4 regions of the Marinomonas sp. ATLA20 genome follow, and region 3 is predicted to be linked to each of the others. Evidence: predicted binding sites of a transcription regulator. Region 3 holds the regulator's gene; each other region holds the start of a gene.

Evidence for each region. The regulator FliA, encoded in region 3, starts transcription of late flagellar genes. The targets are predictions, from matches to a motif close to CTAAAGTTNNNNNNNNNNCNGCCGATA.
Region 1: the regulator FliA is predicted to act here: its motif matches at 3,598-3,624, upstream of flgM (flagellar biosynthesis anti-sigma factor FlgM).
Region 2: the regulator FliA is predicted to act here: its motif matches at 1,676-1,702, upstream of AC2A4J_RS19870 (flagellin N-terminal helical domain-containing protein).
Region 4: the regulator FliA is predicted to act here: its motif matches at 5,031-5,057, upstream of flgK (flagellar hook-associated protein FlgK).

The regions. Positions count from the first base shown of each region.
Region 1 covers NZ_JBXUKU010000002.1:419,295-427,591, forward strand. The annotation lists gene AC2A4J_RS06350 (aminodeoxychorismate/anthranilate synthase component II) at 1-160, shown strand, start outside; gene trpD (anthranilate phosphoribosyltransferase) at 184-1,224, shown strand; gene trpC (indole-3-glycerol phosphate synthase TrpC) at 1,244-2,059, shown strand; gene AC2A4J_RS06365 (OsmC family protein) at 2,100-2,507, shown strand; tRNA gene AC2A4J_RS06370 (tRNA-Arg) at 2,572-2,647, opposite strand; gene AC2A4J_RS06375 (flagella synthesis protein FlgN) at 2,729-3,208, opposite strand; gene flgM (flagellar biosynthesis anti-sigma factor FlgM) at 3,246-3,560, opposite strand; gene flgA (flagellar basal body P-ring formation chaperone FlgA) at 3,673-4,365, opposite strand; gene AC2A4J_RS06390 (chemotaxis protein CheV) at 4,505-5,434, shown strand; gene AC2A4J_RS06395 (CheR family methyltransferase) at 5,493-6,329, shown strand; gene AC2A4J_RS06400 (peptidoglycan DD-metalloendopeptidase family protein) at 6,481-7,887, opposite strand; gene tyrS (tyrosine--tRNA ligase) at 7,996-8,297, shown strand, end outside.
Region 2 covers NZ_JBXUKU010000021.1:963-9,259, forward strand. The annotation lists gene AC2A4J_RS19865 (flagellin N-terminal helical domain-containing protein) at 1-301, shown strand, start outside; gene AC2A4J_RS19870 (flagellin N-terminal helical domain-containing protein) at 1,755-2,639, shown strand; gene AC2A4J_RS19875 (flagellar protein FlaG) at 2,704-3,126, shown strand; gene fliD (flagellar filament capping protein FliD) at 3,160-4,803, shown strand; gene fliS (flagellar export chaperone FliS) at 4,845-5,279, shown strand; gene AC2A4J_RS19890 (hypothetical protein) at 5,279-5,572, shown strand; gene AC2A4J_RS19895 (motility associated factor glycosyltransferase family protein) at 5,562-7,670, shown strand; gene pseI (pseudaminic acid synthase) at 7,673-8,297, shown strand, end outside.
Region 3 covers NZ_JBXUKU010000017.1:3,857-12,153, forward strand. The annotation lists gene AC2A4J_RS18880 (chemotaxis protein CheA) at 26-2,278, opposite strand; gene AC2A4J_RS18885 (protein phosphatase CheZ) at 2,291-3,079, opposite strand; gene AC2A4J_RS18890 (chemotaxis response regulator CheY) at 3,089-3,469, opposite strand; gene AC2A4J_RS18895 (RNA polymerase sigma factor FliA) at 3,524-4,261, opposite strand; gene flhF (flagellar biosynthesis GTPase FlhF) at 4,358-5,650, opposite strand; gene flhA (flagellar biosynthesis protein FlhA) at 5,752-7,869, opposite strand; gene flhB (flagellar biosynthesis protein FlhB) at 7,907-8,297, opposite strand, start outside.
Region 4 covers NZ_JBXUKU010000023.1:3,399-11,695, forward strand. The annotation lists gene AC2A4J_RS20105 (flagellar hook-basal body complex protein) at 1-265, shown strand, start outside; gene flgF (flagellar basal-body rod protein FlgF) at 404-1,147, shown strand; gene flgG (flagellar basal-body rod protein FlgG) at 1,210-1,995, shown strand; gene AC2A4J_RS20120 (flagellar basal body L-ring protein FlgH) at 2,009-2,869, shown strand; gene AC2A4J_RS20125 (flagellar basal body P-ring protein FlgI) at 2,919-4,007, shown strand; gene flgJ (flagellar assembly peptidoglycan hydrolase FlgJ) at 4,016-5,002, shown strand; gene flgK (flagellar hook-associated protein FlgK) at 5,112-7,088, shown strand; gene flgL (flagellar hook-associated protein FlgL) at 7,093-8,297, shown strand, end outside.

The sequences.
Region 1 (8,297 bases), on a different contig from region 3:
TCTAGAGGTAACTGCTTGGAGCCAAAACGTAGCAGGTGATAGAGAGGAAATTATGGGAATTCGACATAAAACGCTTGCCGTTGAAGGAGTGCAATTTCATCCTGAGTCGATTCTGACTGAGTCGGGCCATGCTTTATTGGCCAATTTCTTAACAAGATAGTTTTTACACGATAGGAGAGGCTGGTGAATATTCAGAAGGCGATTGCTGCTGTTGTTGAGCGCCAAGATTTGAGCGCTGATGAGATGCGAATAGTGATGAATGGCATCATGACGGGAAAAGCTACGCCAGCACAGATAGGCGGTTTTTTAATTGGCCTAAGAATGAAAGGTGAAACGGTCGAAGAAATTACGGCAGCTGCTCAGGTTATGCGCGAATTATCCAGTAAGGTTCATTTGGATCTTGAGCATGTGGTTGATACCTGTGGTACTGGCGGAGATGGTGGTAACTTATTTAATGTGTCTACTGCATCGGCTTTTGTCGTTGCTTCTGCTGGTGGCAAGGTAGCTAAGCATGGTGGGCGTTCTGTGTCTTCGAAATCGGGCAGTGCCGATGTGCTAGAACAAGCTGGGATTTATCTTGGTCTGGATGCAGCGCAGGTTTGCCGTTGTGTTGAAGAAATTGGTTTAGGTTTTATGTTTGCGCCGAATCACCATTCCGCCATGAAGTACGCGGTAGGCCCTCGAAAAGAAATGGGCACACGTACTATTTTTAATCTGCTTGGGCCGTTAACGAATCCGGCCAATGCAAAATGCCAAGTGATGGGCGTTTTTCATCGAAAATGGGTTCGTCCTATTGCTGAGGTTTTAAAGGCGCTTGGAAGTGAGCACGTGATGGTGGTTCACTCTGAAGACGGTTTGGATGAAATTAGTATTGCAGCACCTACGTATGTTGCTGAGTTAAAAAATGGAGAGATCCTAGAATATAAAATTTCTCCTGAGGATTTTGGGATTCCATTGCAATCTATTGATACGATTCAAGCTGTCGATGCAACTGAAAGTCTTGCTTTAGTGAAAATGGCGTTGGATGGCAAAGGGAAGGTCAACCCCGCTAGAGACATAGTAGCTTTAAATGCTGGTGCCGCCATTTACGTGTCAGGTATTGCAGATAGTTTAGCGGAAGGGGTGAATATTGCGGAAGACGTGATTGGTGGTGGTACAGCCAAAGTTAAGATGTCTGAATTGGCTAGTTTTACACGTTGTTTTATGAGTCCTGACTCACTGTAATTATAGGAGCGGTAGCCTAATGCAAATAGAAACACCGACAATTTTAAAGAAAATTGTAGCTCGAAAATACGAAGAGATTACTGAGCGTAAATCTCATACACCTTATGGAAACTTAGAGGTCGCTGCATCTGTTGCGAATGTTCATAACGAGCCTCGTGGTTTTGCTCATGCACTAAGGCATCAAATAGCGATCGGTAAATCTGGTGTTATTGCTGAGATTAAGCAAGCTTCTCCAAGCAAAGGTGTATTAAGGGATCCATTTGTTCCAGCCGATATCGCTCGTTCCTATGAGCGCTCTGGGGCCGCTTGTTTATCTGTTCTAACGGACAGTGATTTCTTCAAAGGGCATGAAGATTATTTAGTTGAAGCGCGTTCAGCCTGTAAATTACCTGTGATTCGTAAGGATTTCATTGTTGATGAGTATCAGGTGCTAGAATCTAGAGCGATTGGTGCAGATTGTATCTTACTTATTGCCGCATGTTTAAGTGGCGATAAATTACGTGAGCTAGATAAAATGGCTCGTGATTTGGGTATGGATGTTTTAGTAGAAGTGCATAATCGTCCAGAGTTGGATTTAGCTTTGGAATATACTGAAACAGAATTGCTTGGAATTAATAATCGAGATCTTCATACCTTTGAACTTAGTTTAGATCATACGTTTGAATTAATGGGAAGTGTGCCTTCCGATCGATTGATTGTGACAGAGAGCGGGATTCATACTCGTAGTGATGTGGCGTTAATGCGACAAAAAGGTATTCATGCGTTTTTAGTTGGGGAGGCATTTATGGTTGCTGATGACCCAGGTGAAAAATTGGCTGAGCTGTTTCAGTCGTAGCCATAGCTTTGGTTGTAGCAAAATTAGGTAAGGTAGAAATATGAAGACGAATGTTAGTTGGCAAGAAGATGTGCATTTTACTGCAGAAACAGGTTCTGGTTTTAAGGTAGAGATTGACGGTAATCAGGTGGCTGGGCCAAGGCCGATGGAGCTTTTGCTTGCTGGGTTGGGCGGCTGTACCTCTTATGATGTAGTCGGTATTTTAAAAAAATCCCGTCAAGATGTTGTGTCCTGTGTGGCTCAGATTGATGCAGATCGAGCGGACGCTGTTCCTGCGGTATTTACAGAGATTCGAGTACATTTTGTCGTTACAGGTCGTAACCTTAAAGAAAGTGTGGTTGCTCGTGCGGTGAAGTTATCTGCAGAAGAGTACTGCTCTGCCTCTCTAATGTTGGAGAGAGGTGGTGTTAAAATCGTGCATAGTTTTGAAGTTATTGAAGTTGAATAGACTATTGACGGTAAGATGATTTTAGAGAAGAGTCGAAAGGCTCTTTTTTTTGGAATATCTAAAATGGTGTCCCCACCAGGACTCGAACCTGGAATAGCTGCTTAGGAGGCGGCCGGTATATCCTGTTTACCTATGAGGACTTATTTTAAGGTAGGATTTATACATTAATTGGTCGTAAAATACAAATGCAAGCAAAGTATGATGTTGATTTTTATCAATTTTTAAGCGCGTCCAAGTGTGTGTTTGCTACTTATTGGGCGAGTGGAACCTCTTGCTGTATACACTTTATTTTTACTGCTGTGGCCTTGAAGCAACTCAAAAAGATGCTTGTTGCGCTTTTGTAGGGTGTTTAGTACTCGGGCGTTGGTGTTGTTTTGTGTTTTGCATTTCTTGAGTAATGTTTCGCACTCTTGCATTAAAAGACGAACACTGTCCATTGAGCTATCTTGTTTGTTAAGCCAATTCTTAAATTCTTCTTCGGTGGGTTTTTTTCTGTCGACAATATCGAATTTAATGAGAATGTTGATTCTTTTCTCATTGAGTAAATTCATTTCATCAAGAAGGGTCTGCTTTTGTTCAGATAGATTGATTATGACTTCGCTGTCCAGTTCACCATATGCCAATCGTTCTTTATCAAGAAGCGAAGAGAGCTCTTGCAGTATCTCTTTGCTTCTGACAAATATAGGCGCGATAGGAATCATAAGACAAACCGTTTACAGACTGTATAAGTTGTACAGTCTAGAACAGCGAATCCATAGAAGCCATATTATTTGCTAGCTTCTGTGTGTCGATTTTGTATTCGCCAGATGCAATCGCGTTTTTTATTTGTTCCACTTTATCCATATCAACATCTGGCATGCTGTTAATTTTCGATTGCTGGTTTTGCAGTATTTGAGCCGTGCCACTTAGCTTTACGGTATCTTCTGCTAATGTGCCTCCACTTTGGACTGCACTTTGTTTTTCTGTTGCACTGCTTGCAGCATCGTCTTTTTGCGATCGTTCGCTTTTGTTGATCGTGCTCTGGTTTGATAGACCTGTAAAATGTATTGCCATTGGGTTTTCCGCCCTTTAATGATTTGCCTGTCTATATTGTCGGCTTGGTCTACAGGAACTTTAGTAAAAAGCCCTTAAAAAAAGAATTTATTGATTGCCGATGAGTTTATACTCAATAGTTTACAAGAACCTCACTGTTAGTTACAACTTTGGCGTATATAATTCGTTCAGAACTTGTGTTTTTGACTCGGATTTGTTGTCCTTTTATACCATTTTCCAAAGCAACTCCGTTCATTCTGACTATAATAGTCCCACTGCTAGCGGTAATTAGCACGGAATCGCCTTTTTTTATCAGGGTTGGTTGGTTGGTTAGGTCGTCTGTTATGATGGTGTTAATACGTAAGTTGCGGGAAGCGATTAGGCCATAAGGCGGATTTCTCTTGGTATAGACATGTCCTCTTAGGTTAGCTATGTCCACTTCGCCGGTGTCGGTATTTGATTTAGAAATGACTTGGCCGCGATTGATTGGGGTGATGGTTTTAATTGCTGGTATGGTTATGGACTGGGTAACGGGAATATAAGACTTCCATGTTGGTGAGTCGCAACTAACCTCATAGTTTGTGCGTTTCGTTGCTTCCGGCCTTTGGTTGCTGATTTGGATCGATTTGCTTTCGCAATCTGGTAAGTAATTAAGTGCGGCGAGATTGTTTAGTGTAATGTTGATTGTTGCATCTGGGTATACTTCTGATAGCCGAGGGATCTCTACTTGGTTTATGTAGTGGTTAATTTGTTCTTCTGTCGATGCGGCCTGTAGCGGCCCAGCTTGGAAGTATATGAAGGCTATTATTAGCCTTATAATTAGCATGATTTGTACTCTTTGTTTATTATTACGTTATAAATAAGATAGTTAGTAAAATATTTAAATTCACTTTATCATTGGATGATGCATTTTAACAATTTTGAGGTAATACCTCATACAATGTTTACACATTTTGGAGGCGTTTATGGCTGGAGTTTTGGATACTGTTAACCAACGTACGCAGCTTGTAGGGGAAAACCGACTTGAATTGCTGTTGTTTCGCTTAAATGGTAAGCAAATTTATGGCATTAACGTCTTTAAAGTTAAGGAAGTGTTGCAGTGTCCTAAGTTAACCACTATGCCTCACAGCTCTCCTGTTGTTAGAGGGGTGGCGCATATTCGTGGTGGTACTATCCCAATCTTAGATTTAGGGTTGGCGACAGGGGCTAGCCCAATCGAAAACATTAGCCAGTGCTTTGTAATTATTACGGAATATAACCGTCGTATTCAAGGGTTCTTGGTTCGTGGTGTCGAGCGTATTGTGAATATGAACTGGAGTGATATTCAGCCACCTCCAAAGGGTTTGTCCAATGATAATTACCTGACCGCTGTTTGTCAGGTTGACAAAGAAATGGTCGAGATAATTGATGTTGAGCAAATACTCTCTGAAGTTGCGCCTACTCGTCAGGATATATCAGAGGGTATTGTTAACGCTGGTGTAACGGAGAACGCGCAAAAGCATCATATTCTTATTGTTGATGACTCTTCTGTTGCGCGTAAGCAGATTAAACGTTGTATGGAACAAGTTGGTTTTGCGACTACTGTTTTATGTGATGGTCGTGAAGCACTTACTTATCTTCAAGGGATGGTGGCGGAGGGTAAAGATGTAACTAAGGAGTTCTCTATGGTTATTTCTGATATCGAGATGCCTGAGATGGATGGTTATACGTTAACAACGGCAATTCGTAATGATAGTCGCTTACAGGATTTATTTATCCTTCTTCATACCTCCTTAAGTGGTGTGTTTAATGAGGCGATGGTGAAAAAAGTTGGGGCGGATGGCTTCTTAGCGAAGTTTCAGCCGGACGAATTAGCTCGATTAGCGATAGAAACAGTGCAGGTACAGTCAGAGTAATTTCTAGGCTCTTTGTTACGGAGTCCTATTTCTTGAACCTGTCACTTATGGAGTTTTAATGCTCAGTAGTACAAATGCAATTACACCTAATGGATATATCAGGTTCAGAGACTACCTGCAGAAAGTGTGCGGTATCTCACTGAGTGATAATAAGCAGTATTTAGTCGCCAGTCGGCTAGGCAAAATCTTGGAGAGAGAAGGCTTTTCTAAGATTGAGCAATTGGTTGATGCTCTAGAAAGATTGAGTGGATCTAAATTAAAAGAAGAAGTCATTAATGCAATGACAACAAATGAGACTCTTTGGTTTAGGGATTCTCATCCGTTTGCAATCCTAAAAGATAAAGTATTGCCAGAAATGACGGCAGCGCCTTTGAAAATTTGGTCTGCGGCATCCTCTACTGGCCAAGAGCCATATTCGATCAGTATGGTTATTGAAGAGTTTAAGTCTTCTCGCCCTGGTATATTGAAGCCGGGCGAGAAGATAGTGGCGACAGATATTTGTACTAATATACTGAAGCATGCAAAGCAGGGAGAGTACGACAGTTTAGCGATTGCTCGAGGTCTTGGTGCAGATTTGCAGCGTCGTTATTTTGATAAAATAAATGACTTAACTTGGAAAATTAAACCTCATTTAAGCTCTCGTGTAGAGTTTAAGTACTTAAACCTTATTGATTCGTTTTCTATGTTAGGTAAGTTTGATGTCATCTTTTGTCGAAATGTTCTGATTTATTTCACCGTTGACCTTAAGCTGGACATATTAAAAAGGATGCACGCTTCATTGAAGCCGGGCGGTTATTTGTTTCTCGGTGGGTCTGAAGCGTTAAGTGGGTTGTCTGATTATTTTGAGATCGTTCAGTGTCATCCTGGCATTGTGTATAAAGCTAAGGCTCTATAGCAATTAGCTTGATTGGTTTTAAAGGCCCGCCTAACGCTGTTAGGTGGGCCTTTTTTGTATAGGTCTTATGTTGTTCTCAGTATAGGGGCGACGGGGTGGCTTGCATGTCCCGCATACAATAATGAGGGTCATGCATAGGGAGGGTGTTATGTTAGTCTTTTAAGGATGCAAATTTTTGTGCAAACGATGGAGAGTGTGAGTTTGATAGTGTCACGACTACCTGCTTTGCGTAAGGTAGGTATTTTTTCAAATCGTTTTTAGGCATCGGATCATCATTTGGCAGCTTCACTGTTACTGGGTTTTTATGGGTGCCATTTATTCTGAATTCATAGTGTAGGTGAGGTCCTGTTGCCCAGCCGGTTTGACCTACGTATGCAATAATCTTTCCTTGTTGAACTCTGGCTCCACGTTTTGTTCCTCTAGCAAAGCCTTTTAGGTGGGCATAAAGGGTTTGGTAGCCTTTGCCATGATCAATAATAACGACATTTCCGTATCCATTTTGCTTTCCTGCAAAGGATATTTTTCCATCGCCTGCGGCCTTCACAGGGGTGCCGCTTGCAGCGGCATAATCTACCCCTCTGTGTGGTCGACTGGTTTTGAAAATAGGGTGTAATCTATTTGGGTTGAATTTTGACGATATTCTTGTGAAGTCCACGGGGGTACGTATAAATGCTTTTCTCATAGCAAGCCCGTCAGGTGTGTAATAGCTTGCTCCCTTCTCTGTCTTGAACCTTATTGCTTGATAGGTTCGACCATTGTTGATGAATTGGGCAGCTATTATATTGCCGTGTCCGATTTTCTCTCCATCAAGGAAGTTCTCTTCATAGAGGATACTAAGGCTGTCGCCTTTTCTTATATCTAAAGCAAAGTCTATATCCCAACCAAAAATATTAGCTAACTCAATAAGTAGGGGTTGATCGATTCCTGCTTTTAGGCCATCAACAAAAAGTGAGTTGTTAATCTCTGCTTCTTTATAGGCTTGGACGATTTCTGGTGTTTTAGAGGTTTCTGTTCTGTTGAATTTATCGTTGTCGCGTTCAAAGGTCACGCTGTCCAGTCGATTAAGTATGAGAGTGAGTTGTGTAAGCTCGCCAGTTGTCTCATTTTTTGTAAAGTTAATTGTCTGTCCAGGTCTCATTTGGAGTAGTGTTTTTTGTTTTTTGTCAGCTAAAGATACCTTGTAGATGTCTTGTGCAGATATCCCTTCGGGTGATAGTACTTTAGACAGAGAGTCTCCTGATTTTACTTCAACGGATTGTTCTTTAAATGTTGCAGGGCTACTCTTTTTTACTAGATTTTGAGGTGCTGGGATATCGTATGTGGAACTTGTATCGCTAGCTGGGATGGCGGCTAGTGGAGTTACGTTGCTTCTGGGTGTGAGTTTTTGTAGATCCTGCAACATAAGTTGGGACTGATCTATCACCTCAAAGTTAGCTTCGATGGATATGAGGTTGTTATCGTCCGTTTCCTTTTCAGGAAATGCAATAAGAACTATGGCGAGTAGTGCGCTTACTCCAGAAATTAGGAGTAGGTGCTTTGTTGGTAATAGCTTGGTCAAAATACGTACCTGAAAAAATCTTTAATAAAAGCCTTATAATCCTACCAACATTACTTTTATAATTGAATGCTTAAGTAAGATAAACTAACTAGGATATGGATCAAAATAATGACTGTAAGCAGTAAAGACCTTTTAAATGACTTGCAAGCTCGCGGACTTATCGCCCAAATGACGGCAGAAGATGAGCTCAAAAAACATCTTGATGGTGGAAGTCGTACTCTTTATTGTGGTTTTGATCCGACCGCAGACAGCTTGCATTTGGGGCACCTTGTTCCGCTTCTTGTGTTAAAGCGTTTCCAAGATGCAGGGCACAATCCGATAGCTTTGGTCGGTGGTGCGACCGGCCTTATTGGTGACCCCAGCTTTAAAGCGGCTGAACGTCAACTTAATACATCTGATATTGTTGCTAG
Region 2 (8,297 bases), on a different contig from region 3:
GTCTGTTTCTAGTATGGTAAATGCCCAGTCTATGATTGGTATTCTGGATTCGATGATCTCTGCTGTGGACTCTAAGCGAGCAGAGCTTGGTGCCGTACAAAACCGTTTTAGCTCAACGATTACTAACTTGAGCAACATCTCTGAGAACGTATCATCAGCACGTGCTCGAGTGCGAGATGCAGATTTTGCTCAAGAAACGGCTAACCTCACTAGCAAGCAAATTTTGCAACAGGCGAGTAGTACTATTCTTGCACAGGCAAATCAGCGTCCTCAAACAGCATTGTCTTTATTGGGGGGGTAATTAATGCACAGTAGCATTATGTGAAGCCACATAAAGGCTGCTTTTGTGAACGGTTCGAGTTTATCTCGGAAATAGGCTACTTCTCTCTCCTAGAGGTGCCTTTTATGCCGGGTGATTTTTTCACCTGGCTTTTTTTTGCCCAAATAGTGACGTTTTGATGGAATTTTGATTTTTTGGGCTGTTTTGGGAGGGATTGATATGGTTTTAAGGTTTATGTCGCAGACGATTATTTGGCAAACCGACCAGCATAATACTATGTCGTCTTTTTGGGATCGACTTTGAGATGAGCTTTTTTGATCAAGTCTTTTCAAAAGTTTAGATCGTTTTAGTAAGTACTTGAGTGATGTATTTTTGCTTTAAGTGCGTCCCTAAGTGTTACGAGAAGCTATAGATAACTTTTAGTAGTCAGGTTCACAGCAAACAATGCATGTGTGAAATAGAGGATGCTCTAGAGAATTGAAGTGTTCGCTATGCCTTATTTCGTTATATGGAAGGTCGTTTTTATTGGCTGAATAGTTATTTTTATGAGGCACACAACTGTATCTTTTTTCGCAGCCTTTATTGGCAAATTAAATGTATTGATTCTGAAGGGGGGTCTTGGTGAAAAATTGTTTATTTACACTTTTGCATGGCTTGCTGTAGTGAGTATTACTCGGCACTCCGTTGCCGCTAAAGTCTGATTTTTGGCTGCATTTTTGTGGATAAGGGATGTATGAGACTTTATTTTTTGCATCCTTGATAGGCAAATTGAAATTGTTCATTTTGAGTGTGGAGTGTGGAGTGTGGAGTGTTGAGTTTGGTAACTGATTACTTGTTTGCCTAGGTTATAGCCCTGAGTACTGCATAATCATTCGTTGCCATAATTTTTCCAATGTTTGATGCCTATTATGCAAGTGATGAGTAGTCAAAATATTGTACGTTGAATTATTGTGCAGCATTTTTGCGTCTTTTTAGGTGGAAATGTGCTCGATGAAATATCTATTAATGTATTGAGCGTTTTTACGTACTTGAGTATCACAGAGCTAAAGTTGTGGGTTTTAGTCGAAATGTAGGTGGAGAGTTTTTTTGGAGGGGGTGGTGCGTATAGGGTGTTTTTGTCTTGCGCTTTTGCCGTTTGTGGTTGTTTTTTGCCGCTTGTTTTCAATGGAGAAGAATGCACTGAGAGGTGATTGTTAGATTTTTTGCGTTTTATGGCTCTTTATAGGGGATTGGGTGTGATTTTTAGGTGCTTTAGGTTAAAAAAGCACATATTTTTAAATAAAGTGTAGATGAATTTATTTTTTTAAATCTCATATAAAACAATTGGTTAGGAATTTATTTGCCGTTTTATGGGATGATTTTTTCCTATAGTGGGAAAAAGATTTCCCAAATTGACTAAAGGTTTTCAGTTTCTTGTCGAAAACCTTATACGATCTGCTTTTTTGCAGGATTTTATTAAACCTTGGAGGCTATTATGGCTCTTTATGTAAACACGAATACTTCATCTTTAAGTGCACAGCGCCAACTAATGGGCTCAGCTAAATCTTTAGACACATCTTTTGAGCGTTTGTCTTCTGGTTTACGTATCAACAGTGCTTCTGATGATGCGGCAGGTCTACTCATCTCTAACCGTTTAACCTCTCAGGTAAATGGTTTGAATCAGTCAGTGCGTAACGCGAATGACGGCATTTCTTTAGCTCAAACGGCAGAGGGTGCATTGGATGAAACTACGAATATGTTACAACGTATGCGTACGTTATCTATTCAAGCGTCAAACGGTTCGAACTCAGATAAAGACCGTGCAGCTATTCAGCAAGAAGTAAGTCAGCTTTCTACTGAAATTAACCGTATTGCTTCTGATACAACATTCGGTGGTGAGAACTTATTGGATGGTACTTATACTGGTGTTTTCCAAGTGGGTGCTGACTCAAACCAAACTATCAGCTTTAACATGACTGATGGTGGTGTTAACAATACTATCGATTATGCGGGTAACGGTGGTTTCACTATGTCTGGTCTGTCTAGTAGTTCTACTACAGCTCAGGTTGATGTGACTACGGCTTCTGTATCGACTGTAGCCAATGCTCAGAGTATGGTTGATACATTAGATACTATGATTGCAGCAGTTGACTCAAAACGTTCTGAGTTGGGTGCGGTTCAAAACCGTTTTGGTTCTACAATTAGTAACTTGAGTAATATCACTGAGAACGTATCTGCAGCTCGTGCGCGTGTACGTGATGCTGACTTTGCAGAAGAAACAGCTAACCTAACAAGTCAGCAAATACTTCAGCAAGCAAGTTCATCTATCTTGGCTCAAGCTAATCAACGTCCACAAACAGCCTTGTCTTTATTGGGTTAAGCGTTAGTGGTAGCGGAAAGCTGGGGCTTTGCCCCGGCTTTTGTCTATTTGGGGGAACTCTGATATGTCTATTAATGCCAGTGATTTTTCTAAGCAGGGTCTTAATTACTCTTTGAAGCCAGAGCAGCGTGCAGTAGAAGATTTTGCTTCATTGCGTCAAGCCAACGCTAAAGTTGTACAAAATACAGCCGACATAAGCAGAGCAGACAAAGATAATCGAAATGCGCAAAATGTTAATTCGTCCGCAAAGGTGGAGCCCCATGATGTTGAAATTATGAACCAAAAAATGTCTCAATTAAATGTGCATTTAACCTTTGAAATGACTGAAGACCGAGCGCAAAATATCGTAAAAGTGTTAGATCAGACAACGGGGGATGTGGTACGCCAAATCCCTACGGAAGAGTTTCTTAAAATGTCTGATAGAATAGATGCTATTATGAGCCAACTAAGTGATATCAAGGGAACCTTGGTAAACAGTGAGGTTTGATAATAGATTATGTAGGTGTCAGGAGATAAAGTTATGTCGGTAGGCTCATTAGGCGCAGGATCTGGTTTAGATCTAGAGTCGCTTGTTAAACAAATGGTGAGTGCTCAAAAAGACGCTAAAGTTAAACTTTATCAAGATAAAATTGATGGTTATGAAGCTGAATTATCTGCACTAGGTAAAGTTGGCTCTGCTATCGATAATTTTAAATCTTCTGTCAAGGCTCTAAACGATGATGAGCTTTTTACTGGGCGTGATGCAAAAATCGCCCAAACAGAAGGTGAGGAAGTTATTGCTATCACTACAGATAGTACGGCTTCTAATGGTTCTTATGCTATTGACGTTAATCAGTTGGCTAAGGGCAGTCGTGTTATGTCTGCACCAGGAACTTTTTCGTCTTCTGATGATGTGGTTACTAAAAAGGACGCGCAACTTACCTTCAAAGCTGGCAGTAATGAATTCTCAATTTCTGTTGCTGGTGGCACTACCTTGTCCGAACTACGCAATCAAATTAATACGTCAGAAGATAATTTTGGTGTATCTGCTAATTTGGTTGACGATGGTAACGGCAATTTATTCTTTACAGCAACCTCTTCCATTGAAGGTGCTGGAAACACTCTTAAAATCATTAATTCCTCTGCCGTCACAGATGCTGATGGAAACCCTGTTGTTGACACTCCAGTAGAAGAACCTGAAGAGGTTGTTGAGGATGATCCTGTTGTCGACGAGCCAGTTGAAGAAACACCAATCGATGAAGCTGATGAGCTTGACATAGCGGGTGATGAGTATGATTTCGCAAATGATGGCCCAATTCCAGCTGATGATGAAGAAACCAATGACGCTGTCGTTCCTCCTAAGGAAGTAGAATCTGACCCATCGCTAGATGAAGAGTCTGATATTAATGCTGCCGCGATAGCGCAAAACTCATCAAGTGCTTTAAATAGCTTATCTACTGAAGGTGTATTTGCTGGTTTATATACTCCTTTAGGCGATGAAGCTCGTGATGCGGTTATTACTGTTGATGGCATTCAGATTCGTAATGATACCAATACCTTTGATAATGCGGTTGCTGGTTTGTCGATTGAGGCCTTAGCCCCGACTGATAAAACGACCAAAGTGGATATCAGCTTTGATCAAAAAACGGTTCAAGAAACGATCAAAGAATTTATTGCCTCCTACAATGATGTTATTGGGGTGCTACAAGCTAGCTCCGACAGAGGGGCTGTTTTAAATGGCAATAGCGTTATTCGGAATTTGCAATCCTCTTTATCTACTCAATTAATGAGTAGTCATGGCGATTCTGGAATCTTTACTTCTATTTTCGATTTGGGTGTGAAAATGGATAACAAAGGTAAGCTTAGCTTTGATAATACTAAGTTTGATAATGCTATGAAACGAAGCTATAGCGATATTGCGCCATTGATCTCTGGTGATAATGGCTTGGCTCAGTCTTTGGAAAATCTGCTTGATAACTATACTGGTTCAAATGGAATGACAAATTCATTAAAGGATTCGGTTAGACGGTCGATAGATAGTACAGAAGGAACGTTAGAAGCTTATGAGGACCGCATGGTCAAATATGAAGATTCTCTCCGTTCCAAGTTTACAAGTTTAGATTCTCGCCTTGCGAATATGAATGCCCAAGGTGGCTATTTGAATTCTGTATTATCGAAAATGTAAACTGTTTTAAATTGTAATATACGTATTAAATGGGGTTGTCTATGTACAAGAGTAAAGGGATCCAAGCCTACAGAAAGGACTCAATTAAGTCCGATTTAGCCTCGGCTGACCCTCATCGCGTCATTCAGCTCTTGATGCAAGGTGCACTTGAGAAGTTGGCGTTAGGTAAAGGTTGCATCGAACGTTCAGATTGGGAAGGAAAAGCGGCAGCGCTAACTCGTGCTAGTGAAATAATCAATGCGTTAAGAGATGCATTAGACCGTGATGTTAATCCAGAACTTGTTGATAACCTAGAGTCACTTTACGAATACATGATAGTTCGTATTACTGAAGCAAGCATTACTAAAGATACCAGCATCCTTGATCAGGTGATGGGTCTTATTTTGCAAATTAAAGGCGCTTGGGATCAAATCTCAACAGCTGATAAACAAGTTGCCTATGAAGATCAAATGGAAGCTCGAGTGGGTGCAGTTTAATGCTTGATATGTCTCACCTAACCAAGTTAAGTGCCGCATTAGAGCAAAGTGTCATTGAAAAAGATGTAGAAGCAATACAGCAGCTGTGTGAAGACAACAATAGTTTTATCCTATCAATTGGACCTCAGTCTAGCCCAGAAGATAATGAGCGAATTAAGCGTTTTATATTAGTACATCAATCCGCTATTAAATTTATTCGTGATGTTCATACGGAAATGCAAAAACAGCTTTATCAAACTAATAAAACTCGTAAGAGTGTGAATAAATATAAAGGCGTGAAAAATGCAAAATGAGGAATACGTATCCTCTCTTGATCAAGCTGAAGCATTTGCTTTGCTGTTTGAAAGAGGTGTAGCACGCCTCAAAGAGCATGATCAAGAGTTGACTGATCGATACATTAGAAACATGACTGTATTTTCTCAGGTCATGCCTCATATATTTGAATCTTTTCAAAATTACCAACCCCAAAAACGCCATATTTATATGGAAGAAAGTGGCGAACTTAACCTATATCGTGAAGATGTTGGTGTCCCACTTTTTTCCACGAAACCAAAAGTGCAAGCGGCTAAAAAAATTACGCGGGCATTAGTAGCACCAAATAAAACATTATTGAATCTAGAGCGTACGGAAAATCATCCAAGTCGCCATGTTCATTACAGCAATAAAATGCTTGATCAAGTCGCATTGCAATCAGAAGGTATGAAACCACAAGAGGGATGGCCGGAATTTACTGGCTCCGCCATACTGTTTGGTATTGAGTTTGGATATCAACTTGAAATGCTTCTTGCCGAGCGTGATATTAAGCACCTTTATCTATATGAATGTGACTTGGACTTTTTCTATTACTCATTATTTGCTATTGAGTGGCAGAGTATTTTAGAAGCCTATAATCGAGACGGTCGTACCATCCATTTCTTTTTAGGTGTCAGCCCTGAAGAATTTACCGAAAAGTATCTACGTCAATTAGAAGAAAATGGCTATTTTATGGCGCCGGAGACTTTCTTGCATGTTGGCTATGGTAGCCCGGAAAATGATTTAGCGATTGAACATTTTAAAAAGCAATACGCTCGCCAAGTGATGGGCTGGGGATTCTTTGACGACGCTCTAATTGGTGTTGCTCAGGGTTTAAAATCCTTGCCTAAAACTAAAGTTGCGCACTTTCAAGGCCGTGACGCTTTGCCAAAATGGGTAAGCAATATTCCTGTTTTTATTTTAGGGAATGGCCCTTCTCTTGATCAAGGTATTGAATTAGTCAAAGAAGTACGAGATCAGGTTTTACTGATTTGCTGCGGTTCAACCATTAACACCCTAAAAAAATTAGGTGTGACACCTGATATTCATGTCGATATTGAACGCCTTAAGCAAACAGTTGATAAGTTTCAATTTTTAGATCAAGACTACTTGGACAAAATCTGGGCTTTGTCTGTGAACGTAATGCACCCCGGTTTGTTTGATTGTTTTAAACGATCAGGTATGGCGATGAAGCCTGGTGAAGCCATAACGTCTTTAATGTTAAATCAAGCAAGATTGCATGGGGAAACGAAAGAATACGTACAGCTTAATTACTGTAACCCTGTGGTTGCTAACTTAGCCTTATCCTACGTTCATTTCTTCGGTTTTAATAACGTCTATTACCTTGGTGTAGATAACGGCTTTAAAGATAAAGGTAGCCATCACTCGGTTCATAGTGGTTATTACAAAGACGGCAAAGAGTCTGGATTTCAAACATTTCAAGAAGCTAAATTAGTACAGCGCGAAGGCAACTTCGGCGGCACTATTTACGCCACAGGCATCATGGATACCTCACGTGTTCAGCTGGAATCTCTGACTCGACAATTGAAAAAACGTCGAAACTTTGCCAGTTTTAACTTATCTGATGGGGCTAAAATCGAAGGTGTGACACCTTTGCGTATTGAAGATGCTTTAATCATGGACCCTAAAATTGATCATGCTAAAGTTATCGATATTTTAGAAAGTGTGTTTTTTACCGAGCCGCCAGAGTCGCTACTGGATCAATCTGCTGATGAACTTATTTCTGTGGATGACTTCCGTAAAATTAGTCGCTCGCTGCAGCAGGGTTGGGATGAATCGATAACCACACGCGAGCAAGTGTGTGACTTATTTTGGTCTCATCATCGTCAAATTTATTTCCTGAAGGGCAGTATTCATCGCCATATTTTTGATCTTTTAATCGGTTCCTTTACTTATTCTGCCTTTTTGATCGTACAGTTTTTGTTTAAATATCAGGACGAAGCTGAAACAGTAGCTCGTGCCCGTCATTTATTCACGCCTTGGTGCGAATTCCTTGAAGAAATGCCAAGTATGCTCCAGCAAGCGTCTGACTACGTAGACAAGGGGAACGACCACCTAATTACTTATTACAATGGTTAATTATGTTCGAAGCTATGTTTGAAAAAACGCCTTTTATTATTGCTGAGTTATCGGGCAACCATGACCAAGATTTTGAACTTGCTAAAGCCATGATCCACGCTGCGGCCGACGCGGGTGTGGATGCTATTAAGCTACAAACCTATACACCAGACACCATGACGCTAGATGTTCGTCATGGTGAGTTTATGGTGTCTGAAAGTGACAGTTTATGGCGTGGTTCAAACCTTTATGATCTTTATGCCAAGGCGTCGACGCCTTGGGAATGGCATAAGCCTTTGTTTGAGCTGGCTGAGTCTTTAGGCTTGGTTGCATTTAGTTCGCCTTTTGACCTCAGTGCGGTGGCATTTTTAGAATCCATCGATGTGCCATTGTACAAAATCGCCTCTTTTGAGATGACAGACATCCCGCTAATTCAAGCCGTTGCACGAACAGGTAAGCCCATTATCATGTCCACAGGCATGGCAAGCGAAGAAGAGATCGCGGAAGCGGTAGCAACCATTCGGGCCATTGGTGATAACCCGTTAACCTTGCTTAAGTGCACCAGTACATATCCTTCTAAAATAGAAGACTCTAACTTGGTTACCATGGCAGATTTAGCGGAAAAAACTGGTTGCCCTGTTGGCTTGT
Region 3 (8,297 bases):
CACATCCCCTAAATGAAAAAAAATATTACCTAGATGCGTAACACTTAAGCATACTAGGCACATCCAGAATCAATGCAATACGACCATCACCTGTAATTGTTGCACCTGCCATACCAGCGGTACCTTGCAACATTTTACCTAATGGTTTTATAACCACTTCTTCTTGACCAACAAGCTGATCTACAACAAAACCCACTTCGCTCATACCAACCTGAACAACAACCACATGCGCTTCTGCAGGTAAATCATCGCGACTATTCCCTTTGATCAGCCAGCTTTTCAGGTGGAAAATTGGTAAAGTCTTACCTCTAATCACAACCACTTGCTGACCATCTACCACATTGGTTTTTTTCAAATTTAGATGGAATATTTCATTAACACTGACCAATGGGAACGCAAATGCTTGATCTGATAGTGTCACCATCAGAGTCGGCATAATCGCAAGCGTTAATGGCACTTTGATGATAAATCTAGACCCTTGACCAAGGACAGATTTAATCTGTAAGGTACCATTTAACTGTGAGATCTTTGTTTTAACAACATCCATCCCAACGCCACGACCAGACACATCAGTAATCTCAACTTTTGTTGAAAATCCTGGTGCAAAAATCAAATTGAATGCTTCTTCATCAGATAAACGCTCTGCTGCATCCGCATCCATCAAGCCTTTTTCAACGGCTTTTCTACGCAACACATCAGGGTCCATACCTGCACCATCATCATCGATGGAGAGTAAAATATGATCGCCTTCTTGTTCTGCAGACAAAATAACATGGCCAACTCTTGGCTTGCCTTTCGCTTCACGAACATCAGGTGCCTCAACACCATGGTCAACCGAATTTCGAACCAAGTGGACAAGCGGATCGGCGAGTGCTTCAACGAGGTTTTTATCCAGATCTGTCTCTTCACCACGAAGTTCTAAATTTACTTCTTTTTTCAGGTTGCGGGCCAAATCTCGAACCACTCGAGGGAACTTGCCGAATACTTTTTTGATTGGCTGCATTCGAGTTTTCATTACGGCGTTTTGTAGATCGCCCGTAACAACATCCAAGTTTGAAACCGCTTTCCCCATAGATTCATCATCACTTTGGAGTCCCAAACGAACAAGACGGTTTCGAACTAATACAAGCTCACCAACCATGTTCATGATGTCATCCAAGCGTTTTGTATCTACTCGCACTGTTGCTTCTTGAGTAACAGGAGTATTAACTTTCTCTTTTACTTCAGGCTCTGGCGCTTTAGGCGTAGGCTTTGGAGCAGGTTTCGGATCAGCTTTTGGCTTAGCTTGAGCAGCCTTAGGTTCAGGCTTCTTAGCTGCAGGAGCTTCTGACTTTTCTGAACCACCTTTACCTTGCAAGCTGTCTAATAGAGATTCAAATTCATCTTCAGTAATTAAGTCGGACTCTGCACCAGCACTAGGCTCTGCCTTTTTCGCATCGTCTTTAGGTGCATCTTCTTTCTTATTTGCTGCAGGCGTTTCACCATGAAGCTTATCAAGAAGCTCTTCAAATTCATCTTCGGTAATTTCATCAGAAGATGTATCATCTGGGCTAACGTTTTCAGCCGGCTCATCACTAATTCCAGGTGCACCGCTGCCATGAAGTTGATTCAATAATGCATCAAATTCATCTTCAGTAATTTCGTCATCAGTTCTTGGGGCTGCACTACTCTCTTCTGCTGAACTACTTTCTACTTCTTGATTTTCATTTGAAGTATCGCCCAAAGCATCCAATAAAGATTCAAACTCATCATCAGAAATATCAACAGATTCAACCGCTGCTGAAACAGCTTCTTCAGTTTCTTCAACATCAGAGTCAGCTTGCTCTTCAGCAATATCTTCAACTTCATCTAGCTCTTCATCATCTGCGCTAGCAAGCTCTTCTGCAGTTGGCGGTTTTGCATATACGGCAAGCGCTGCGATCAGCTCTGGTGAAGCAGGCTCAGGCTCACCACCAGCACGAACAACCTCGAACATTTCGTTTACAGCATCAAGTGCCTGCAAAACAATGTCCATCAAATCAGAATCTATTTTACGCTGACCGTTCCTTAATATATCAAAAACGTTCTCTGCGTAATGACAACAGCCAACCAAGGCATTTAATTGTAAAAATCCAGCACCACCTTTTACCGTGTGAAAACCACGAAAAATAGCGTTAAGCAGTTGTTTATCATCAGGGTTTTGTTCTAAATCTACTAGTTGTTCGGAAAGCTGTTCTAGGATTTCGCCAGCTTCTACCAAAAAATCTTGTAAAATTTCTTCATCGACCTCGAAACTCATCCTCAGCTCCTTCTAGAAACCAAGACTTGATAGCAAGTCGTCTACTTCGTCTTGACTACTCAGTACTTCAGGGTTGTTTTGTTTATTAATAGCTGGGCCATGACCACGAGTGTCATCGTGTTCAGACTCTTTCTCTTGGTGTTCAATCCCCGAGATACTATCAACGCGTCCAGCAACAGCAACGAGATGCACAAGTTTTTCTTCTACATCTCGAATTAAATCATTCACTCTAGCGATCACTTGACCCGTTAGGTCTTGATAACCTTGCTCTAGAAGAATTGTGTTGAGGTTTGAATGCAAGGTAGTGGCACTGTCATCAGCATAAGACAGGAATACATCAATACGCTTATATAAGTCTCTGAATTCTTGAGGTGTTAAATCTCGCTGAATTAGTCGACTCCAGTCTTTTCGCAACTCCCTTGCTTGACTTTGTAACTCACTGGCCACAGGAACACTGCTGTCCACCATGTCCATAGTTTTATTGGCCGCCGCACTAGTTGTTTCTATAACATAATTCAGTCGGTCAGAGGCGTCAGTAATTTTAGTAGCAGAATCTTTTCCACCCTCACCAACAACTAAGTCCATTGAATCGACTTGAAAATCACGAATAGCATCATGCAGACTTCGAGTTAAAAATCCCACTTCGTTATAAAAGCTTTTATGACGAGCTTCGCTTAACTCTTGGATTACTTTAATAGCACCACTGAAATCACCGACTTCAATGTGATTTAAAAGATCCACAGCACCATCTTTTACTAGGTTTTCAAAATCCACTAGTCCAGATCCCAATACATTCGACATCTAAGCTCCCTATTTTGCAGCGTCTATTCGTTCGAATATTTTCTCAATTTTTTCCTTGAGAGCCACCGCAGTAAAAGGCTTAACAACATAACCATTTACCCCAGCCTGAGCTGCAGCAATAATCTGGTCACGTTTAGCTTCAGCCGTGACCATAAGAACAGGAATGCTTTTCAGTTTCTCATCAGCACGAACAGCACGGAGTAGTTCAATACCGGTCATTCCAGGCATATTCCAATCGGTCACAAGAAAATCAATTGTTCCAGCTTGAAGTATAGGCAATGCAGTTGTTCCGTCATCCGCTTCAACTGTATTGGTAAACCCTAAATCCCGTAATAAGTTTTTAATGATACGTCTCATTGTCGAGAAATCATCAACAATCAGGATCTTCATGTTTTTATCCAATGCAACCTCCACACCCCAAAGGTATTATTTCATAACTCATAATTAATCTCGCCAATCACTTAATCGAGCTCGCAATCGCATAGCCGCTTGACTATGAATTTGACTGACTCTAGATTCACTAACGCCTAACACAGCACCAATTTCTTTCAGGTTAAGCTCTTCATTATAATAAAGAGATAAAACCAATTTTTCTCTTTCCGGTAATTCATCAATTTCTTTCGCCAATTGATTTTGAAAACCACTATCTTCTACTAAAGAATAAGGTGAATTTTCCACCTCTGATTCGATACTATCTAAATTATTTGTATCAGAGTCTAGCATTTCTTCATAGCTAAACAACTGAGTCGACATAGATGAATGAATCATGTCATGATATTCATCCATACTTATATTCATATGAGCCGCTATTTCCATATCGGACACTTCACGGCCCAACTTAGCTTCTAACTCTTTTATTGCATTAGCAACAGCTCGACCGTTGCGACGAACCGAGCGAGGGGCCCAATCTGTTTTTCGCACCTCATCCATGATGGAACCGCGAATACGAATACCCGCATAAGTTTCAAAACTAGCACCCTTGGTCGACTCAAAGCGTTTGTAGGCCTCAATAAGTCCCATCATGCCAGCTTGAATCAAATCATCTACATCCACACTATCAGGCAAACGCGCCAGTAGATGGTAAGCAATTCTTTTTACCAAATACCCATATTGTTCAACAATCGCATCAATCGAAAGCGTTGCTTTTTTAGAGTATGTGTTATATCCATTCTTGCTCTGCATAAAATAGTCTAAGCAACCTTTACCATTTAAGTTAGTTGCGCTAACTAACTGTACTACATAGTTTCGCGCAACGCTTTCAGTAATAACAAATTTTTACTAACTACCATACTTTAGTGACCCATAAAGCTGACTGTAATGCTCTGCGGTATACACAGCCCTACTAATCAAATTATGTGCACGAGCTGGTTCTATGTCATCTGGAATTCTTTGACCATCTGCGATATATACAACAGGTAAGCCTTCTTCAATAACTACACTAATAGCTTCACCAAGTGAAGCTGATTCATCAAGTTTACTTAAAACACAACCGTCTAATTGAACTTGAGAATAAACATCGACCACTGTTTTTAATACTTGCCTCTGACTTGTGCAAGGTAATACTAATAATTTTTTAAGACTTGCTCGCGCACGCTTCATCATTAGAAGCTGGCGCTCAAGATTCGAATCCCTTGGATTCATACCAGCCGTATCAACAAGCACTAAAGAATAATTAGCATATTTTGCCAATACTTCATTTAAATCAGAGTATTCATTCACCACTTCTACTGGGACATTTAATATACGCCCAAAAGTCCGTAGCTGCTCATGGGCAGCAATACGGTAAGTATCAGTAGTAATTAAGACAACACCTTCAGAACCATTTTTCAAAACATGCTGGGCGGCTATTTTACCGATCGTTGTTGTCTTACCAACGCCAGTAGGCCCCATAAATGCAATACAGCCTTTTAATTCTGAAGAACTAGAACGAACAGGAATATAGTCAGCTAAATGGGCAAGCAAACGATTCCAGTCGTCTTCTCGCCCTTTTAAATCGATATCATCAATCAATCTAGACACGACAAAATCGGACAAACCCAAACCTTTTAACTTTTCTCTAGCCCGTGACTCTACTGCATTTTCTTTTGCATCGGCTTTGCTATCAGCTTGCTGACGTTGCTCTAGCATAGTCCGAACATTTTTAAGCTCAAGCTCCATTTCTCGCAACTGTTTAGAACTTTCACTGTTACGAATTGACAATGCTTCTTCGACAGCTGGATCCTCTTTATCCTTCGACAAAGGAGGCATTTCGAACTGAGTTGCAGGTTGTTTTTCTGAATATGTATTTGAAGATGAGATATTTTGCGGGACAGTAGTCTGTTGCTTTGCTCTTTCAATACGCTCTAAATAATCTGCACTTGGGCTTGCATCTTGCTCTGAACGAGACGCTGGCGAGCGCTTTGAAGCCATACTAGAAGGCAAAGATCCATCGTAATCTAGAGCGGCAACTATTTCTATCTCACCGGTAGGCAGACGCTGATTTGACAAAATGACCGCATCAGGGCCTACAGCATCGCGAACCTTCCGTATCGCTTGCCGCATGTCAGGTGCTCGAAACCGCCTAATTTGCATGAATAACTTAATCCTTCCAGTTTATTTTTCTTACAAATCCATAGCTTACCCGAAAGATTACAATAAATATAGATACAATCCATCACGTTAATAGGCAGATATTATTGACCTATAACACCTACCACAGTAATACGTTTATGATCCGGTACTTCTTGATAAGAAAGCACTGACATATTCACCATACCATAGCGCATAAAACGCGCCAACATAGGACGTATAGGAGCAGACACAATTAATATAGGAGTGTTTCCCATTGCCTCTTGCTGCTCGGCAGACTGACGCAAAGATGACTGTAACTGCTCTGCCATTTGCGGCTCTAAAATTAATGCCTCTTCATTTTTAATCCCAGACTGCTGGCTTTGCTGAACCGTCTGCATCAGCATTTTCTCTAATTGAGGCTCTAACGTTAACACAGGAATTTCCTCAACCCCATCAGCCAAGGTTTGAATTATCAAGCGTGATAACGACGTTCTCACTGCTGCAGTCAATATCATAGGGTCTTGAGTTTTTGGTTGAACCCCCATAATTGACTCAGCAATCGTTCGCATATCCCTTAACGGCACTCCCTCTATCAATAGATTCTGCAGTACTTTTAACAGAACACTCAAAGGCACTGTATTTGGTACCAACTCTTCTGCCAATTTGGGATTGTACTGCTTCAGAAGACTCAACAGCTGCTGAACCTCATCATGACCAATCAATTCATAGGCATGTTTGTACATAATCTGATTAATATGAGTCGCAACCACTGTACTCACATCGACCACTGTGTAGCCATAAGTCTGTGCCTGATCTCTTTTCTTAGGATCAATCCAAACGGCATCTAAACCAAATGATGGATCTTTACCTGCAATACCATCAATCGAACCAAATACCTGACCTGGATCGATTGCTAAATCTTTATCTGGATGCACTTCAGCTTCTGCCAAACTCACTCCCATCAAGGTAACTCTGTAGGCATTCGGCATCAAATCTAAGTTATCTCGAATATGTACACTCGGCACCAAAAAACCCAAATCTTGAGATAACTTACGACGTACACCTTTAATTCTTGCAAGCAACTCACCACCCTGAGTTTTATCAACCAAAGGTATCAAACGATAACCCACTTCCAAACCAAGCATATCAACAGGAGCCACATCGTCCCAACTAAGGTCTTTCACTTCAGCTGGAGCTGGATTGTCTGCTGACGTTTTACTAGCACTTTTCGGCCCTTGTTTAGGTTTCTGCTTCTTACGATACTCAAGAAAATAGGCAAGACCACCCAAACATGCAGCCAAGGACAAGAAGGAAAAGTGCGGCATACCCGGAACGATCCCCATAATCGTCATCACACCAGCAGCAACATAGAGCGCCTTTGAGGAACCAAACATTTGACGAACTATCTGTCCGCCCATATCACCCGTCTCGTTAACCCGAGTAACCATGATTGCAGCTGCAGTAGAAAGCATCAATGAAGGAAGCTGAGCAACCAAGCCATCACCAATCGTCAACAATGAATAACGTTCGATAGCCTCTGTAAAAGAAAGGTCATGCTGCGCCATACCAATGGACAAACCACCAATGATATTAATACCCAGAATAAGCAGACCAGCAATAGCATCCCCTTTCACAAACTTCGAGGCACCATCCATAGAGCCATAAAACTCAGCTTCGGAAGCAATCTCAGTACGACGCTGCTTAGCCTGATCTGCGTCGATCATGCCGGCATTTAGGTCAGCGTCAATTGCCATCTGCTTACCGGGCATTGCATCCAAGGTAAAGCGGGCACTTACTTCCGAAATACGGCCAGCACCTTTGGTAACAACAGCAAAGTTAATAATCATCAGAATGGCAAAGACAACAAAACCAACAACGTAGTTACCACCAATAACCACTTCACCGAAAGCTTGAATAACCTTACCGGCCGCATCACCACCCTCATGACCATTCAACAACACCACACGAGTTGACGCTACGTTAAGCGCCAATCGCATTAATGTAGATACTAGAAGAACAGTAGGGAACACAGCAAAATCTAAAGGGCGCATGGAATAGATAGCGACCAAAAGCACAACAATGGCTAAGGCAATATTAAAGGTAAAAAGGACATCCAATAAAAAAGCAGGAATAGGTAAAATCATCATCGCTAACAGCGACAACAACAAAATAGGAATACCTAAATTCCCACTTAAAATCCCTTGAACCTGCCCAGTAAGTCGGCCGCGGTCAAAATTCACACGACATCCTTATTGGAAGAAAAGCTATAAAACATGATTAACTACCGTCCCACTGAAATTCATCAGGCACATCTAAGTTTGGCATCGCTTCTGGGTGTGGCGCCCCCATGCGAGCATTGCGCAATTGATACACATAAGCCAACAGTTGTGCTACCACTTTAAACAACCCCTCTGGTATCTCATCACCGATCTCAGTATGGTGATATATTGCCCTTGCTAATGCGGGCGATTGTATCACAGGGATATCATAGTGATTGCCGACTTCACGAATTTTCAATGCAATAAAATCGCCCCCTTTGGCGAGCATCACAGGCGCAACACCGCCAGTTTGATCGTATTTTAGAGCTACGGAAAAATGTGTTGGGTTAGTAATAATAACATCCGCATTTGGCACATCAGACATCATGCGATTCATCGCAGCTTGCCGT
Region 4 (8,297 bases), on a different contig from region 3:
TTTGGCAACATTTGATAGTACCGACGGTTTGATGCCGTCCGGTCATACGATGTGGGTCGCTACGAAGACTTCGGGACCAGCAGATATTGGCAGACCTAACACCGCAACTCTAGGTAAAATTGCAGGCGGTGCTTTAGAAGAATCTAATGTTGATTTGACCGCTGAACTTGTTGCACTTATTGAGGCGCAGCGTAATTACCAAGCAAACAGTAAAACATTAGAAACAGAAAACACTGTTACTCAGACGATAATTAACCTTCGCTAATTTTCTGGAGAGAGAAGATTTTATGCCGGAACAGTCTTGCTGTTTCGGCTTTTTTTTGTTTTTTTATTGTTTTTATAACTTGGTACGATTTTTGATAGTAGTTATCTAAGTGATGTGGATTCTTCTGGGAGAATTGAAGTGGATAAGGCCTTATATTTAGCAATGAGTGGTGGTGTACAAACCATGAATGCTCAAACAATACACGCTAACAATCTGGCAAACGTCAGTACAACCGGTTTTCGTTCTGACTTCGAGCAAGCTCGCTCTATGCAGGTATATGGTGATTATCACCCTAGCCGTGTCTATGCAATGACGGAGAATCCAGCGACACGTTATACCCAAGGTGACATGATACAGACTGGTAGAAACCTAGATGTTGCTGTTGCTGGAGAAGGTTTTATTGCTGTTTATGATGAAAGCGGCCAAGAGGCTTACACTCGAGCAGGCGACTTTCAAATTAATGCCGCAGGGCAATTGGTAACAGGGCGAGGTTTGCCTGTTGCGGGTGTGGCTGGGCCTATTTTCTTGCCACCTGCTGATAGTATTAATATTACGGCGGATGGATCGATTTCTATTGTTCCACAAGGTGGCGCTAATAACGAAGTGGCGGCGCTTAACCAGATTAAATTAGTGAATCCTGATAAGCAAAATTTACGCAAAGAAGAAGATGGCTTGATTCATACTCGTGATGGCCAAGCAATAGATGCTGATCCTAATGTGCAACTGGTTAGCGGCTTCATTGAAGGCAGCAACGTGAATGCGGTTGAAGAGATGACGCATATTATGAATTTGGCGCGTCGCTTCGAAATGAATGTGAAAATGATGGATTCCATTCGAGACAACGCAGATTCTTCTGCTCGTATTTTACAGCGTACGTCTTAATAACGATCTGAGATTACGACAAAAATAACGTAAAGAATAACAGAATTAAATAAGAGGCTTTTATGAATTCAGCATTATGGGTTAGTAAAACCGGTTTAAGCGCGATGGATAAACAATTAAACGTCGTAGCCAACAACTTGGCAAACGTTTCGACAACTGCGTTTAAGAAAGACAGAGCGGTATTTGAAGATCTCATGTATAAAACAGTACGTGCCCCTGGTGGTTTGAGCGCTCAAAATGCTGAATTACCATCCGGTTTGCAGTTGGGTACTGGTGTTAAAGTGGGGGCAACCCAAAAAGATTTTTCTAATGGCGACTACAATATGACGGATAGACAGCTTGATGTTGCTATTCAGGGTAAAGGTTTCTTACAGGTTTTGCAGCCTGACGGCACTATTGCTTATACACGCGATGGTAGTCTTCAGCTTAATAGTCAGGGGCAGCTTGTTACTTCTGGAGGCTTGGTTGTTGAGCCTGGTATCCAAATTGATCCAGGTGCTATCGAAATTATGATTGCAGAAGACGGCATAGTATCAGTTAGACAAAGTGGTGATGCTGACGCACAGCAAGTTGGTGCTATAAATATCGCAGGTTTTGTTAATCCAACCGGATTGAATTCTGCAGGGCAAAATATTTTCACTGAAACAAATGCTAGTGGCCCGCCAATAGTTGGCGTTCCTGGCACTGATTCGTTGGGGACTATTGCTCAAGGAATGCTTGAGGCGTCTAATGTTAATTCTATTGAAGAACTTGTAAATATGATTACGACACAGCGAGCTTATGAAATGAACTCAAAAGTTATCGCATCCGCTGATGGGATGATGAGTTTTGCAATACAGCAGTTATAATAACGTGTGGAATATGATGAAGATTAAATTTTCGCTCTTGGTTTTGTTTAGTGCTTGTTTACCCGGTTGCCTCACTTGGGATGTTAACGAGCAAGCGGTTGCTAATGCAGCTGCGGCAGGAGTAGCTGCTGCTGCAACGGATGCGATTATTGATGCTGTTGCTGACAATGAATCGCCTCCAGAGGAAACGCCAGAAGAGCCTTCATCAGATGTTCCTCGCAAAGGATATGTACCTGATCCTAATGATCCTCTGAATGGTCCGGATATTGCTCAATCTATTCAGTCGGATGATCCTTATTATGCGCCAGTGTACCCTAATGGTATGAGTCCTTCGCAAGCGCCGACAGGCGGTATTTATCAGACGAGTATGGGGGATGTTTTTTTTGGTGACCAGAAAGCCAGCAAAGTTGGTGATATTTTAACGATCAACTTGAATGAGACGACAACATCGACCAAGGCTAATGCGGCGACGGTGTCCAAGTCCTCTTCTGCCACTATTGAAAACCCGACAGTATTAGGGCAAGAGCTAAAGGTTGATACAACACTTCCTCAACAAGGCACAGACTTTTCTGGTAATGCCTCTGCAAACCAAAATAACAGTTTAAGCGGTACGATTTCTGTCACTGTTTTTAGAGCTTACCCTAACGGGTTGCTGGCAGTGCGTGGTGAAAAATGGCTGCGGTTGAATCAGGGCGATGAATATATACGATTTTCTGGTGTCGTACGCAAACAAGATATTTCGCCAAATAATACCGTAGAATCTGAGCGCGTTGCTGATGCGAGAATTACGTATTCTGGTACTGGCGATGTAGCAGCAGGAAGTGAGCAAGGTTGGGTAAGTCGCTTACTTAACACCAGTAACATGCCTTATTAATTTAATGATCTAATGGCTGAGAGGTTCATTCCTCTCAATAGGTGATGTGATGAAGCACATAGCGCTAATTATCTTATATTGTTTATCTTTTTCTGTTCAGGCTGAACGCTTGAAGGACATTGCTAGTGTTCAGGGCGTCCGAGAAAACCAATTGTTTGGTTATGGCTTGGTGATTGGTCTTAACGGAACGGGCGACAGCACCGCTTTTACTAACCAAAGTTTTGCCAGCATGTTGTCTCGTTTTGGTGTGACCTTGCCAGAAGGGGTCAATGCCACGTCCAAAAACGTTGCCGCTGTCTCTTTGACGGCTACTTTGCCGGCGTTTTCTAAGCCAGGTCAAAAAATTGATGTAACTGTCTCGTCGATTGGTAACGCGAGCGCTTTGCGTGGCGGTACGCTGCTTTTATCTACATTGAAAGGTGCCGATGGTGCTGTGTATGCGATAGCTCAAGGTAACTTGGTAGTTGGTGGTTTAGGATCAAATGGAGCGGATGGGTCACGAACGACAAGCAACGTCCCTACAGTTGGTCGTATACCAAATGGCGCCAGTGTCGAGCGTATGGTCCCTAGTAGTTTTAATACTGGAGACACCTTAACGTTTAATCTAAATCGTCCAGATTTCACGACAGCAAAGCAAGTGACAGACAAGATTAATAGCCTCTTAGGTCCTGGAGTCGCGACGACGCTTGATGCGACTTCTATTCGAGTGTCTGCGCCAAGGGACTCCAGTCAACGTGTTACCTACTTATCGATTCTTGAAAACCTGGAAGTTGAAGTGGCTGAAGAGCGTGCGCGCATCGTGGTAAATTCTCGCACAGGAACCATTATTATTGGTCAGCACGTCAAAGTATCCCCTGCTGCAATAACCCACGGTAGCTTGACGGTGACTATCAAAGAAGTGCCGCCAGTTGTAGGGCAGGATGGCACTGTAACAGGTGGGCAGACGATAGTATCGCCTCGTGAAGGTATTGAGATCGCACCAAATAGCGGCCATATGTTTGTCTTTGATCCAGGCGCTTCGCTTAATGATATTGTTCGTGCCGTTAATCAGGTCGGTGCGGCTCCTGGTGATGTTATGGCTATATTGGAAGGCTTAAAGCAAGCTGGTGCGATTAACGCTGACTTAGTTGTTATATAGGTGTTTTGATGAACTCAATCCCGCCAAAGCAAGATTTTTTTGCCGACTTTTCTACGCTAACTGATTTAAAGACTAAGGCGCAAAAAGACCCTGATGCCGCATTAAAAGACGTTGCTCAGCAGTTTGAATCAATCTTTATAAATATGCTATTGAAAAACATGCGTAGCACCAATGAGGCGATTGGTAGTGGTTTGTTTTCCAGTGCGCAAACCAAGCAATATCAAGAGATGATGGATTCCCAGATGTCTCAAAGTATGGCGCAGTCCGGTGGCATAGGCTTATCGGAAGCGCTTATCCGTCAATACCAAACTCAACAGCAAGGTCGGATTAGTTCGCTTGAAGCGAAAGAACGGGGAGATACTGATTTTCTCAACCAAGTTGCTAAACAAGATTTGGTGCGAATTCAAGCTTTGGCTCATCGTGCTTCTACTGAGTTTATTCAATCGGTTCAGCAGGAGGCTAAGCAACAGACCCCAAATATTACCGAGACTGAAATGGCCGCAGCACCTTCGGCCCTTTCTGTGGTGTTTGGGTCTCCGGATGAATTTGTTGAGAATCTATGGCCCCATGCTAAGCAGGCAGCGGAAAAACTTGGTGTTAACCCCAAAGCAATATTGGCTCAGGCGGCATTAGAAACGGGTTGGGGAAAGTATCCTATTGCCAAAGAAGACGGCGCGGCTAGCTTTAATCTATTTGGTATTAAAGCGGACAATCGTTGGCAAGGTGATCGTGCCGTAGTGAATACATTAGAATTCCGTGATGGGGTGGCAAAGCGAGAAAAAGCGGCGTTTCGGGCTTATGATTCCTTCTCGCAAAGCTTTGATGATTATGCGAACTTTCTATCTTCGAGCGAGCGGTATAAAGATGCCTTGAAGACTGGAGATGACGCGTCAATGTTTGCCGCTTCTTTGCAAAAAGGCGGTTATGCAACAGACCCTAAATATTCTGAAAAAATCGATAGCATCCTTTCTAGTCAATGGTTTCAAGGATTGTAATAATAAAACCACTCAATTCTCAGCTTTGGTAAAGTTTTTGCATCAATAGCCGATAGAGCTAAAGAAGAGCTCAGAGTTATTTTTTGAAAACGTACTAGGGGTGTGGGCTATGGGCTCAAATTTATATTCAATTGGTTTGTCTGGACTACTGTCTAGTAATGCCCGTATTAATACGACTGGGCAAAATACGGCCAATGTGGATACCGAGGGCTATAGTCGCCAAAGAACTGATACCGTTAGTTCACCTGTAGGCGGTGTGGTTCTTCGTGATACTTCACGCCTTGTTGATAATTTTGTTAGTGCGCAGGTGCGATCTGATACTTCCGATTTCTCTTATTATGATACTTATCATTCTTTGATGGCTATGTCTGATAATTTGTTGGCTGAAGATAGTATTTCTCTTTCAGGTTATTTGGATAAAGCTTTTAGCTCATTACAAGCAGCAAATAATGACCCTACCTCATCATCGTTAAGACAGCTTGCACATTCTAGTTTGAATAACTTGGTGGGGCAGTATAAAGCGCTATCTAATATGGCAAGTGGTCAAGAGAATCTGGTTGATCAACAGCTGACAACATCTTTAGCTGACATAAACTCTATCACTACTAGAATTTCTAATCTGAACAGCAAAATACTCAGAGAAGAGGGGTTATCAAGTTCTCCGGCAAATGAGTTACGAGATCAGCAGGAGCTGCTAGCAAAAGATCTTTCTAAATATTTGGATGTCAATGCACAGTTTAATGGCAATGGATTAATGACGATTCAGCTAGCCAATGGTCAACCATTAGTGATGGATCAAACTCCAACAGAATTGAAGGTGGTTCCTAATCAATTAAACCCAAAGAAGATTGACTTAGTTGTCAGTTTTGGAGATTACGATGTCGCTTTGAAAAGCGATCGTCTTGGTGGTAGTGTTGGTGGCTTAGTGGATTTTCGCTCCGAGTTTAGTGAATATGCAGATCGTACTCTAGGCCAGAACGCTATTGCCATATCTGATGCTATGAATACGCAGAATGCCAAAGGTCTTGATATGAATGGAGATTTTGGCAAAGACTTGTTCTCTTTGGAAAATATTAGTGTTTATTCTAGCGCTGATAATACTCATAAATTATCTGATTTTTCCGTTAGAATATCTGCAGGTGAAGCATCTAAAATCACGACAGATACTTATGAACTTACCAGAACAGACGACAATCGATTTGTGATAAAAAAATATGACTTAAACGGCAATGCAGCTGGTGAGTCTACAATATTTGACCCTTCTAATATGACTCCAGATAGTGATGGTTATTATAAAATTAAAGAGTTGGGTTTAGATATTCGGGTGAAAGATTTTAATATTATCGATCACGATGACGTATTTAGTTTTACCCCTACAGCAGGGGCGGCAGCGGGTTTAAATTTAAAAATTAAAAGTGGTGATGATATTGCCTTGAGTGCGCCTGTAGGTGTATCTACGAGCTCGGATAATTTATCCGATGCCCGAATATCTTTATCTTCGGTTACAAATACTAAGTCAGCTAATTCTGCGTTTGCACCTGATGGCTTCCTGTATCCTAGCGCCCCTCATTCAATTTATTTTACATCACCTAATTCCTACGTTGTTCGTGATGCTTCTGGAATGGAGGTTGCCTCTGTGAATAATGTTTTTGAGTATACGGATTTGCTTGAGAAAGCTGGGTTATCTCAAGATGCAGGGTTTGATGTGTCTGTATCGTCTAAACCGCAGTCAGGCGATGAATTTTCCATTAGTACAGATGAGATTGGCCCATCTGACAACTTCAATGGATTGGCGTTAGTTGATTTACAAAATCAGTCGTTAGTAGAAGGAAAAGCGAGTTTAGTAAAAGCATTTTCGGGTTTTATTTCCTATGTAGGAGCGAAAACAGCTGAGGTGGCAGGTCATGCAGAATCTAGTGAAGTGATTATGAATGACAGTGTTAATCGTCGCGACAGATTGTCGGCGGTGAGTCTTGATGAGGAGGCGGTGAATCTTATGAAATATCAACAATCTTATTCCGCATCAGCGCAGGTCGTTACTGCCGCTCGTACGACGTTTGAAACTTTACTAGGGATTATGAGGTAAGTTTATGCGAGTGACGAATAATTTAATTTATGGTCAGTCGAGCAGGGCGATCGGTCAAGCAAATGAAAAAATTCTTGGTGCTCAAGAAAAAATTTCGGCACAAACTGATATTGTTAGACCGAGTGATAACCCTGTGGGAGCTAGTCAAATATTGATGTATGAAGGTAATAATAATCGCCTAAAAATCTTTGATGAATCTATGAAAATGGCGACAAGTCATCTTGAGTATCAAGAAGTAGCATTAGATAGTTTGAATGATTCTATGGATGATGCCCATTCTCTTCTTATTCAGGCTCAAAATGATGCTAATACTCAAGCTGATATCGATGCAATTGTTCAAGAAGTCGCTTTGATTACAGAATCCATGGCAGAGTTGATGAATTCTAAAAGTGCTGATGGGAACTATATCTTTGCAGGAACTGATACTCAGGGACCACCATTTATTTTGGATGGTCATGGTCGTTATCAATGGGCAGGCAATGAAGGGCAAAAATATGCCCAAATATCTGAGGATATGAAAATACCTGTTACTGATTCTGGGAAAAAGCTTTTTCAAGATATTTGGACGAATCGGACTTTCTCAGCACAAGCTTTAACAGGTGATGTTGTGCTTACTACTAAAGTGGAAAATCAAGGTGATTTTAATCAGTTTATGGCTGATAACTATGACCCTAAAGATCCTGCTTCTAATGCTTTTTTTCTAATAACTGCTCCAATTGTTGCTGAGGGTGAAACAGTGCCCCAAGTAGACTCTATCAATTTAGGTTCTGATACAAAAGGAGATCAAGAAAGGCGCAGAGCATTTGATGGTACTCCTGGTTCATATAGTATCACCAACAATTTAGGTGAGGTGGTGGCTTCCGGTTCGTATACAGTAGGTAAGTCAATAAATTTTGGCGGTATGTCACTTCTGATTAGAGGTCAGCCAGGAGCCACTGCTGGTATTAGTTTAGATAAACCAAGACGTGATAATGTTTTGAATGAAATTAATGATACCTTGGTGGTATTAAGTGATCGAAATTCATCCAAGGAAGAGCGTGAAAATGCATTTTCTGACGCCACTGTAAGTATCAATAATACTCAACGAAAAGTGAGTGAAGGTCGTTCATCGGTTGGTGCTCGTTTGAATATTCTCCGAGATAAGGAGAACTTTAGTTTAGCAAATCAATTATCGAATGCCGTTTCTCAAGATCGGGTTGGTGGATTAGA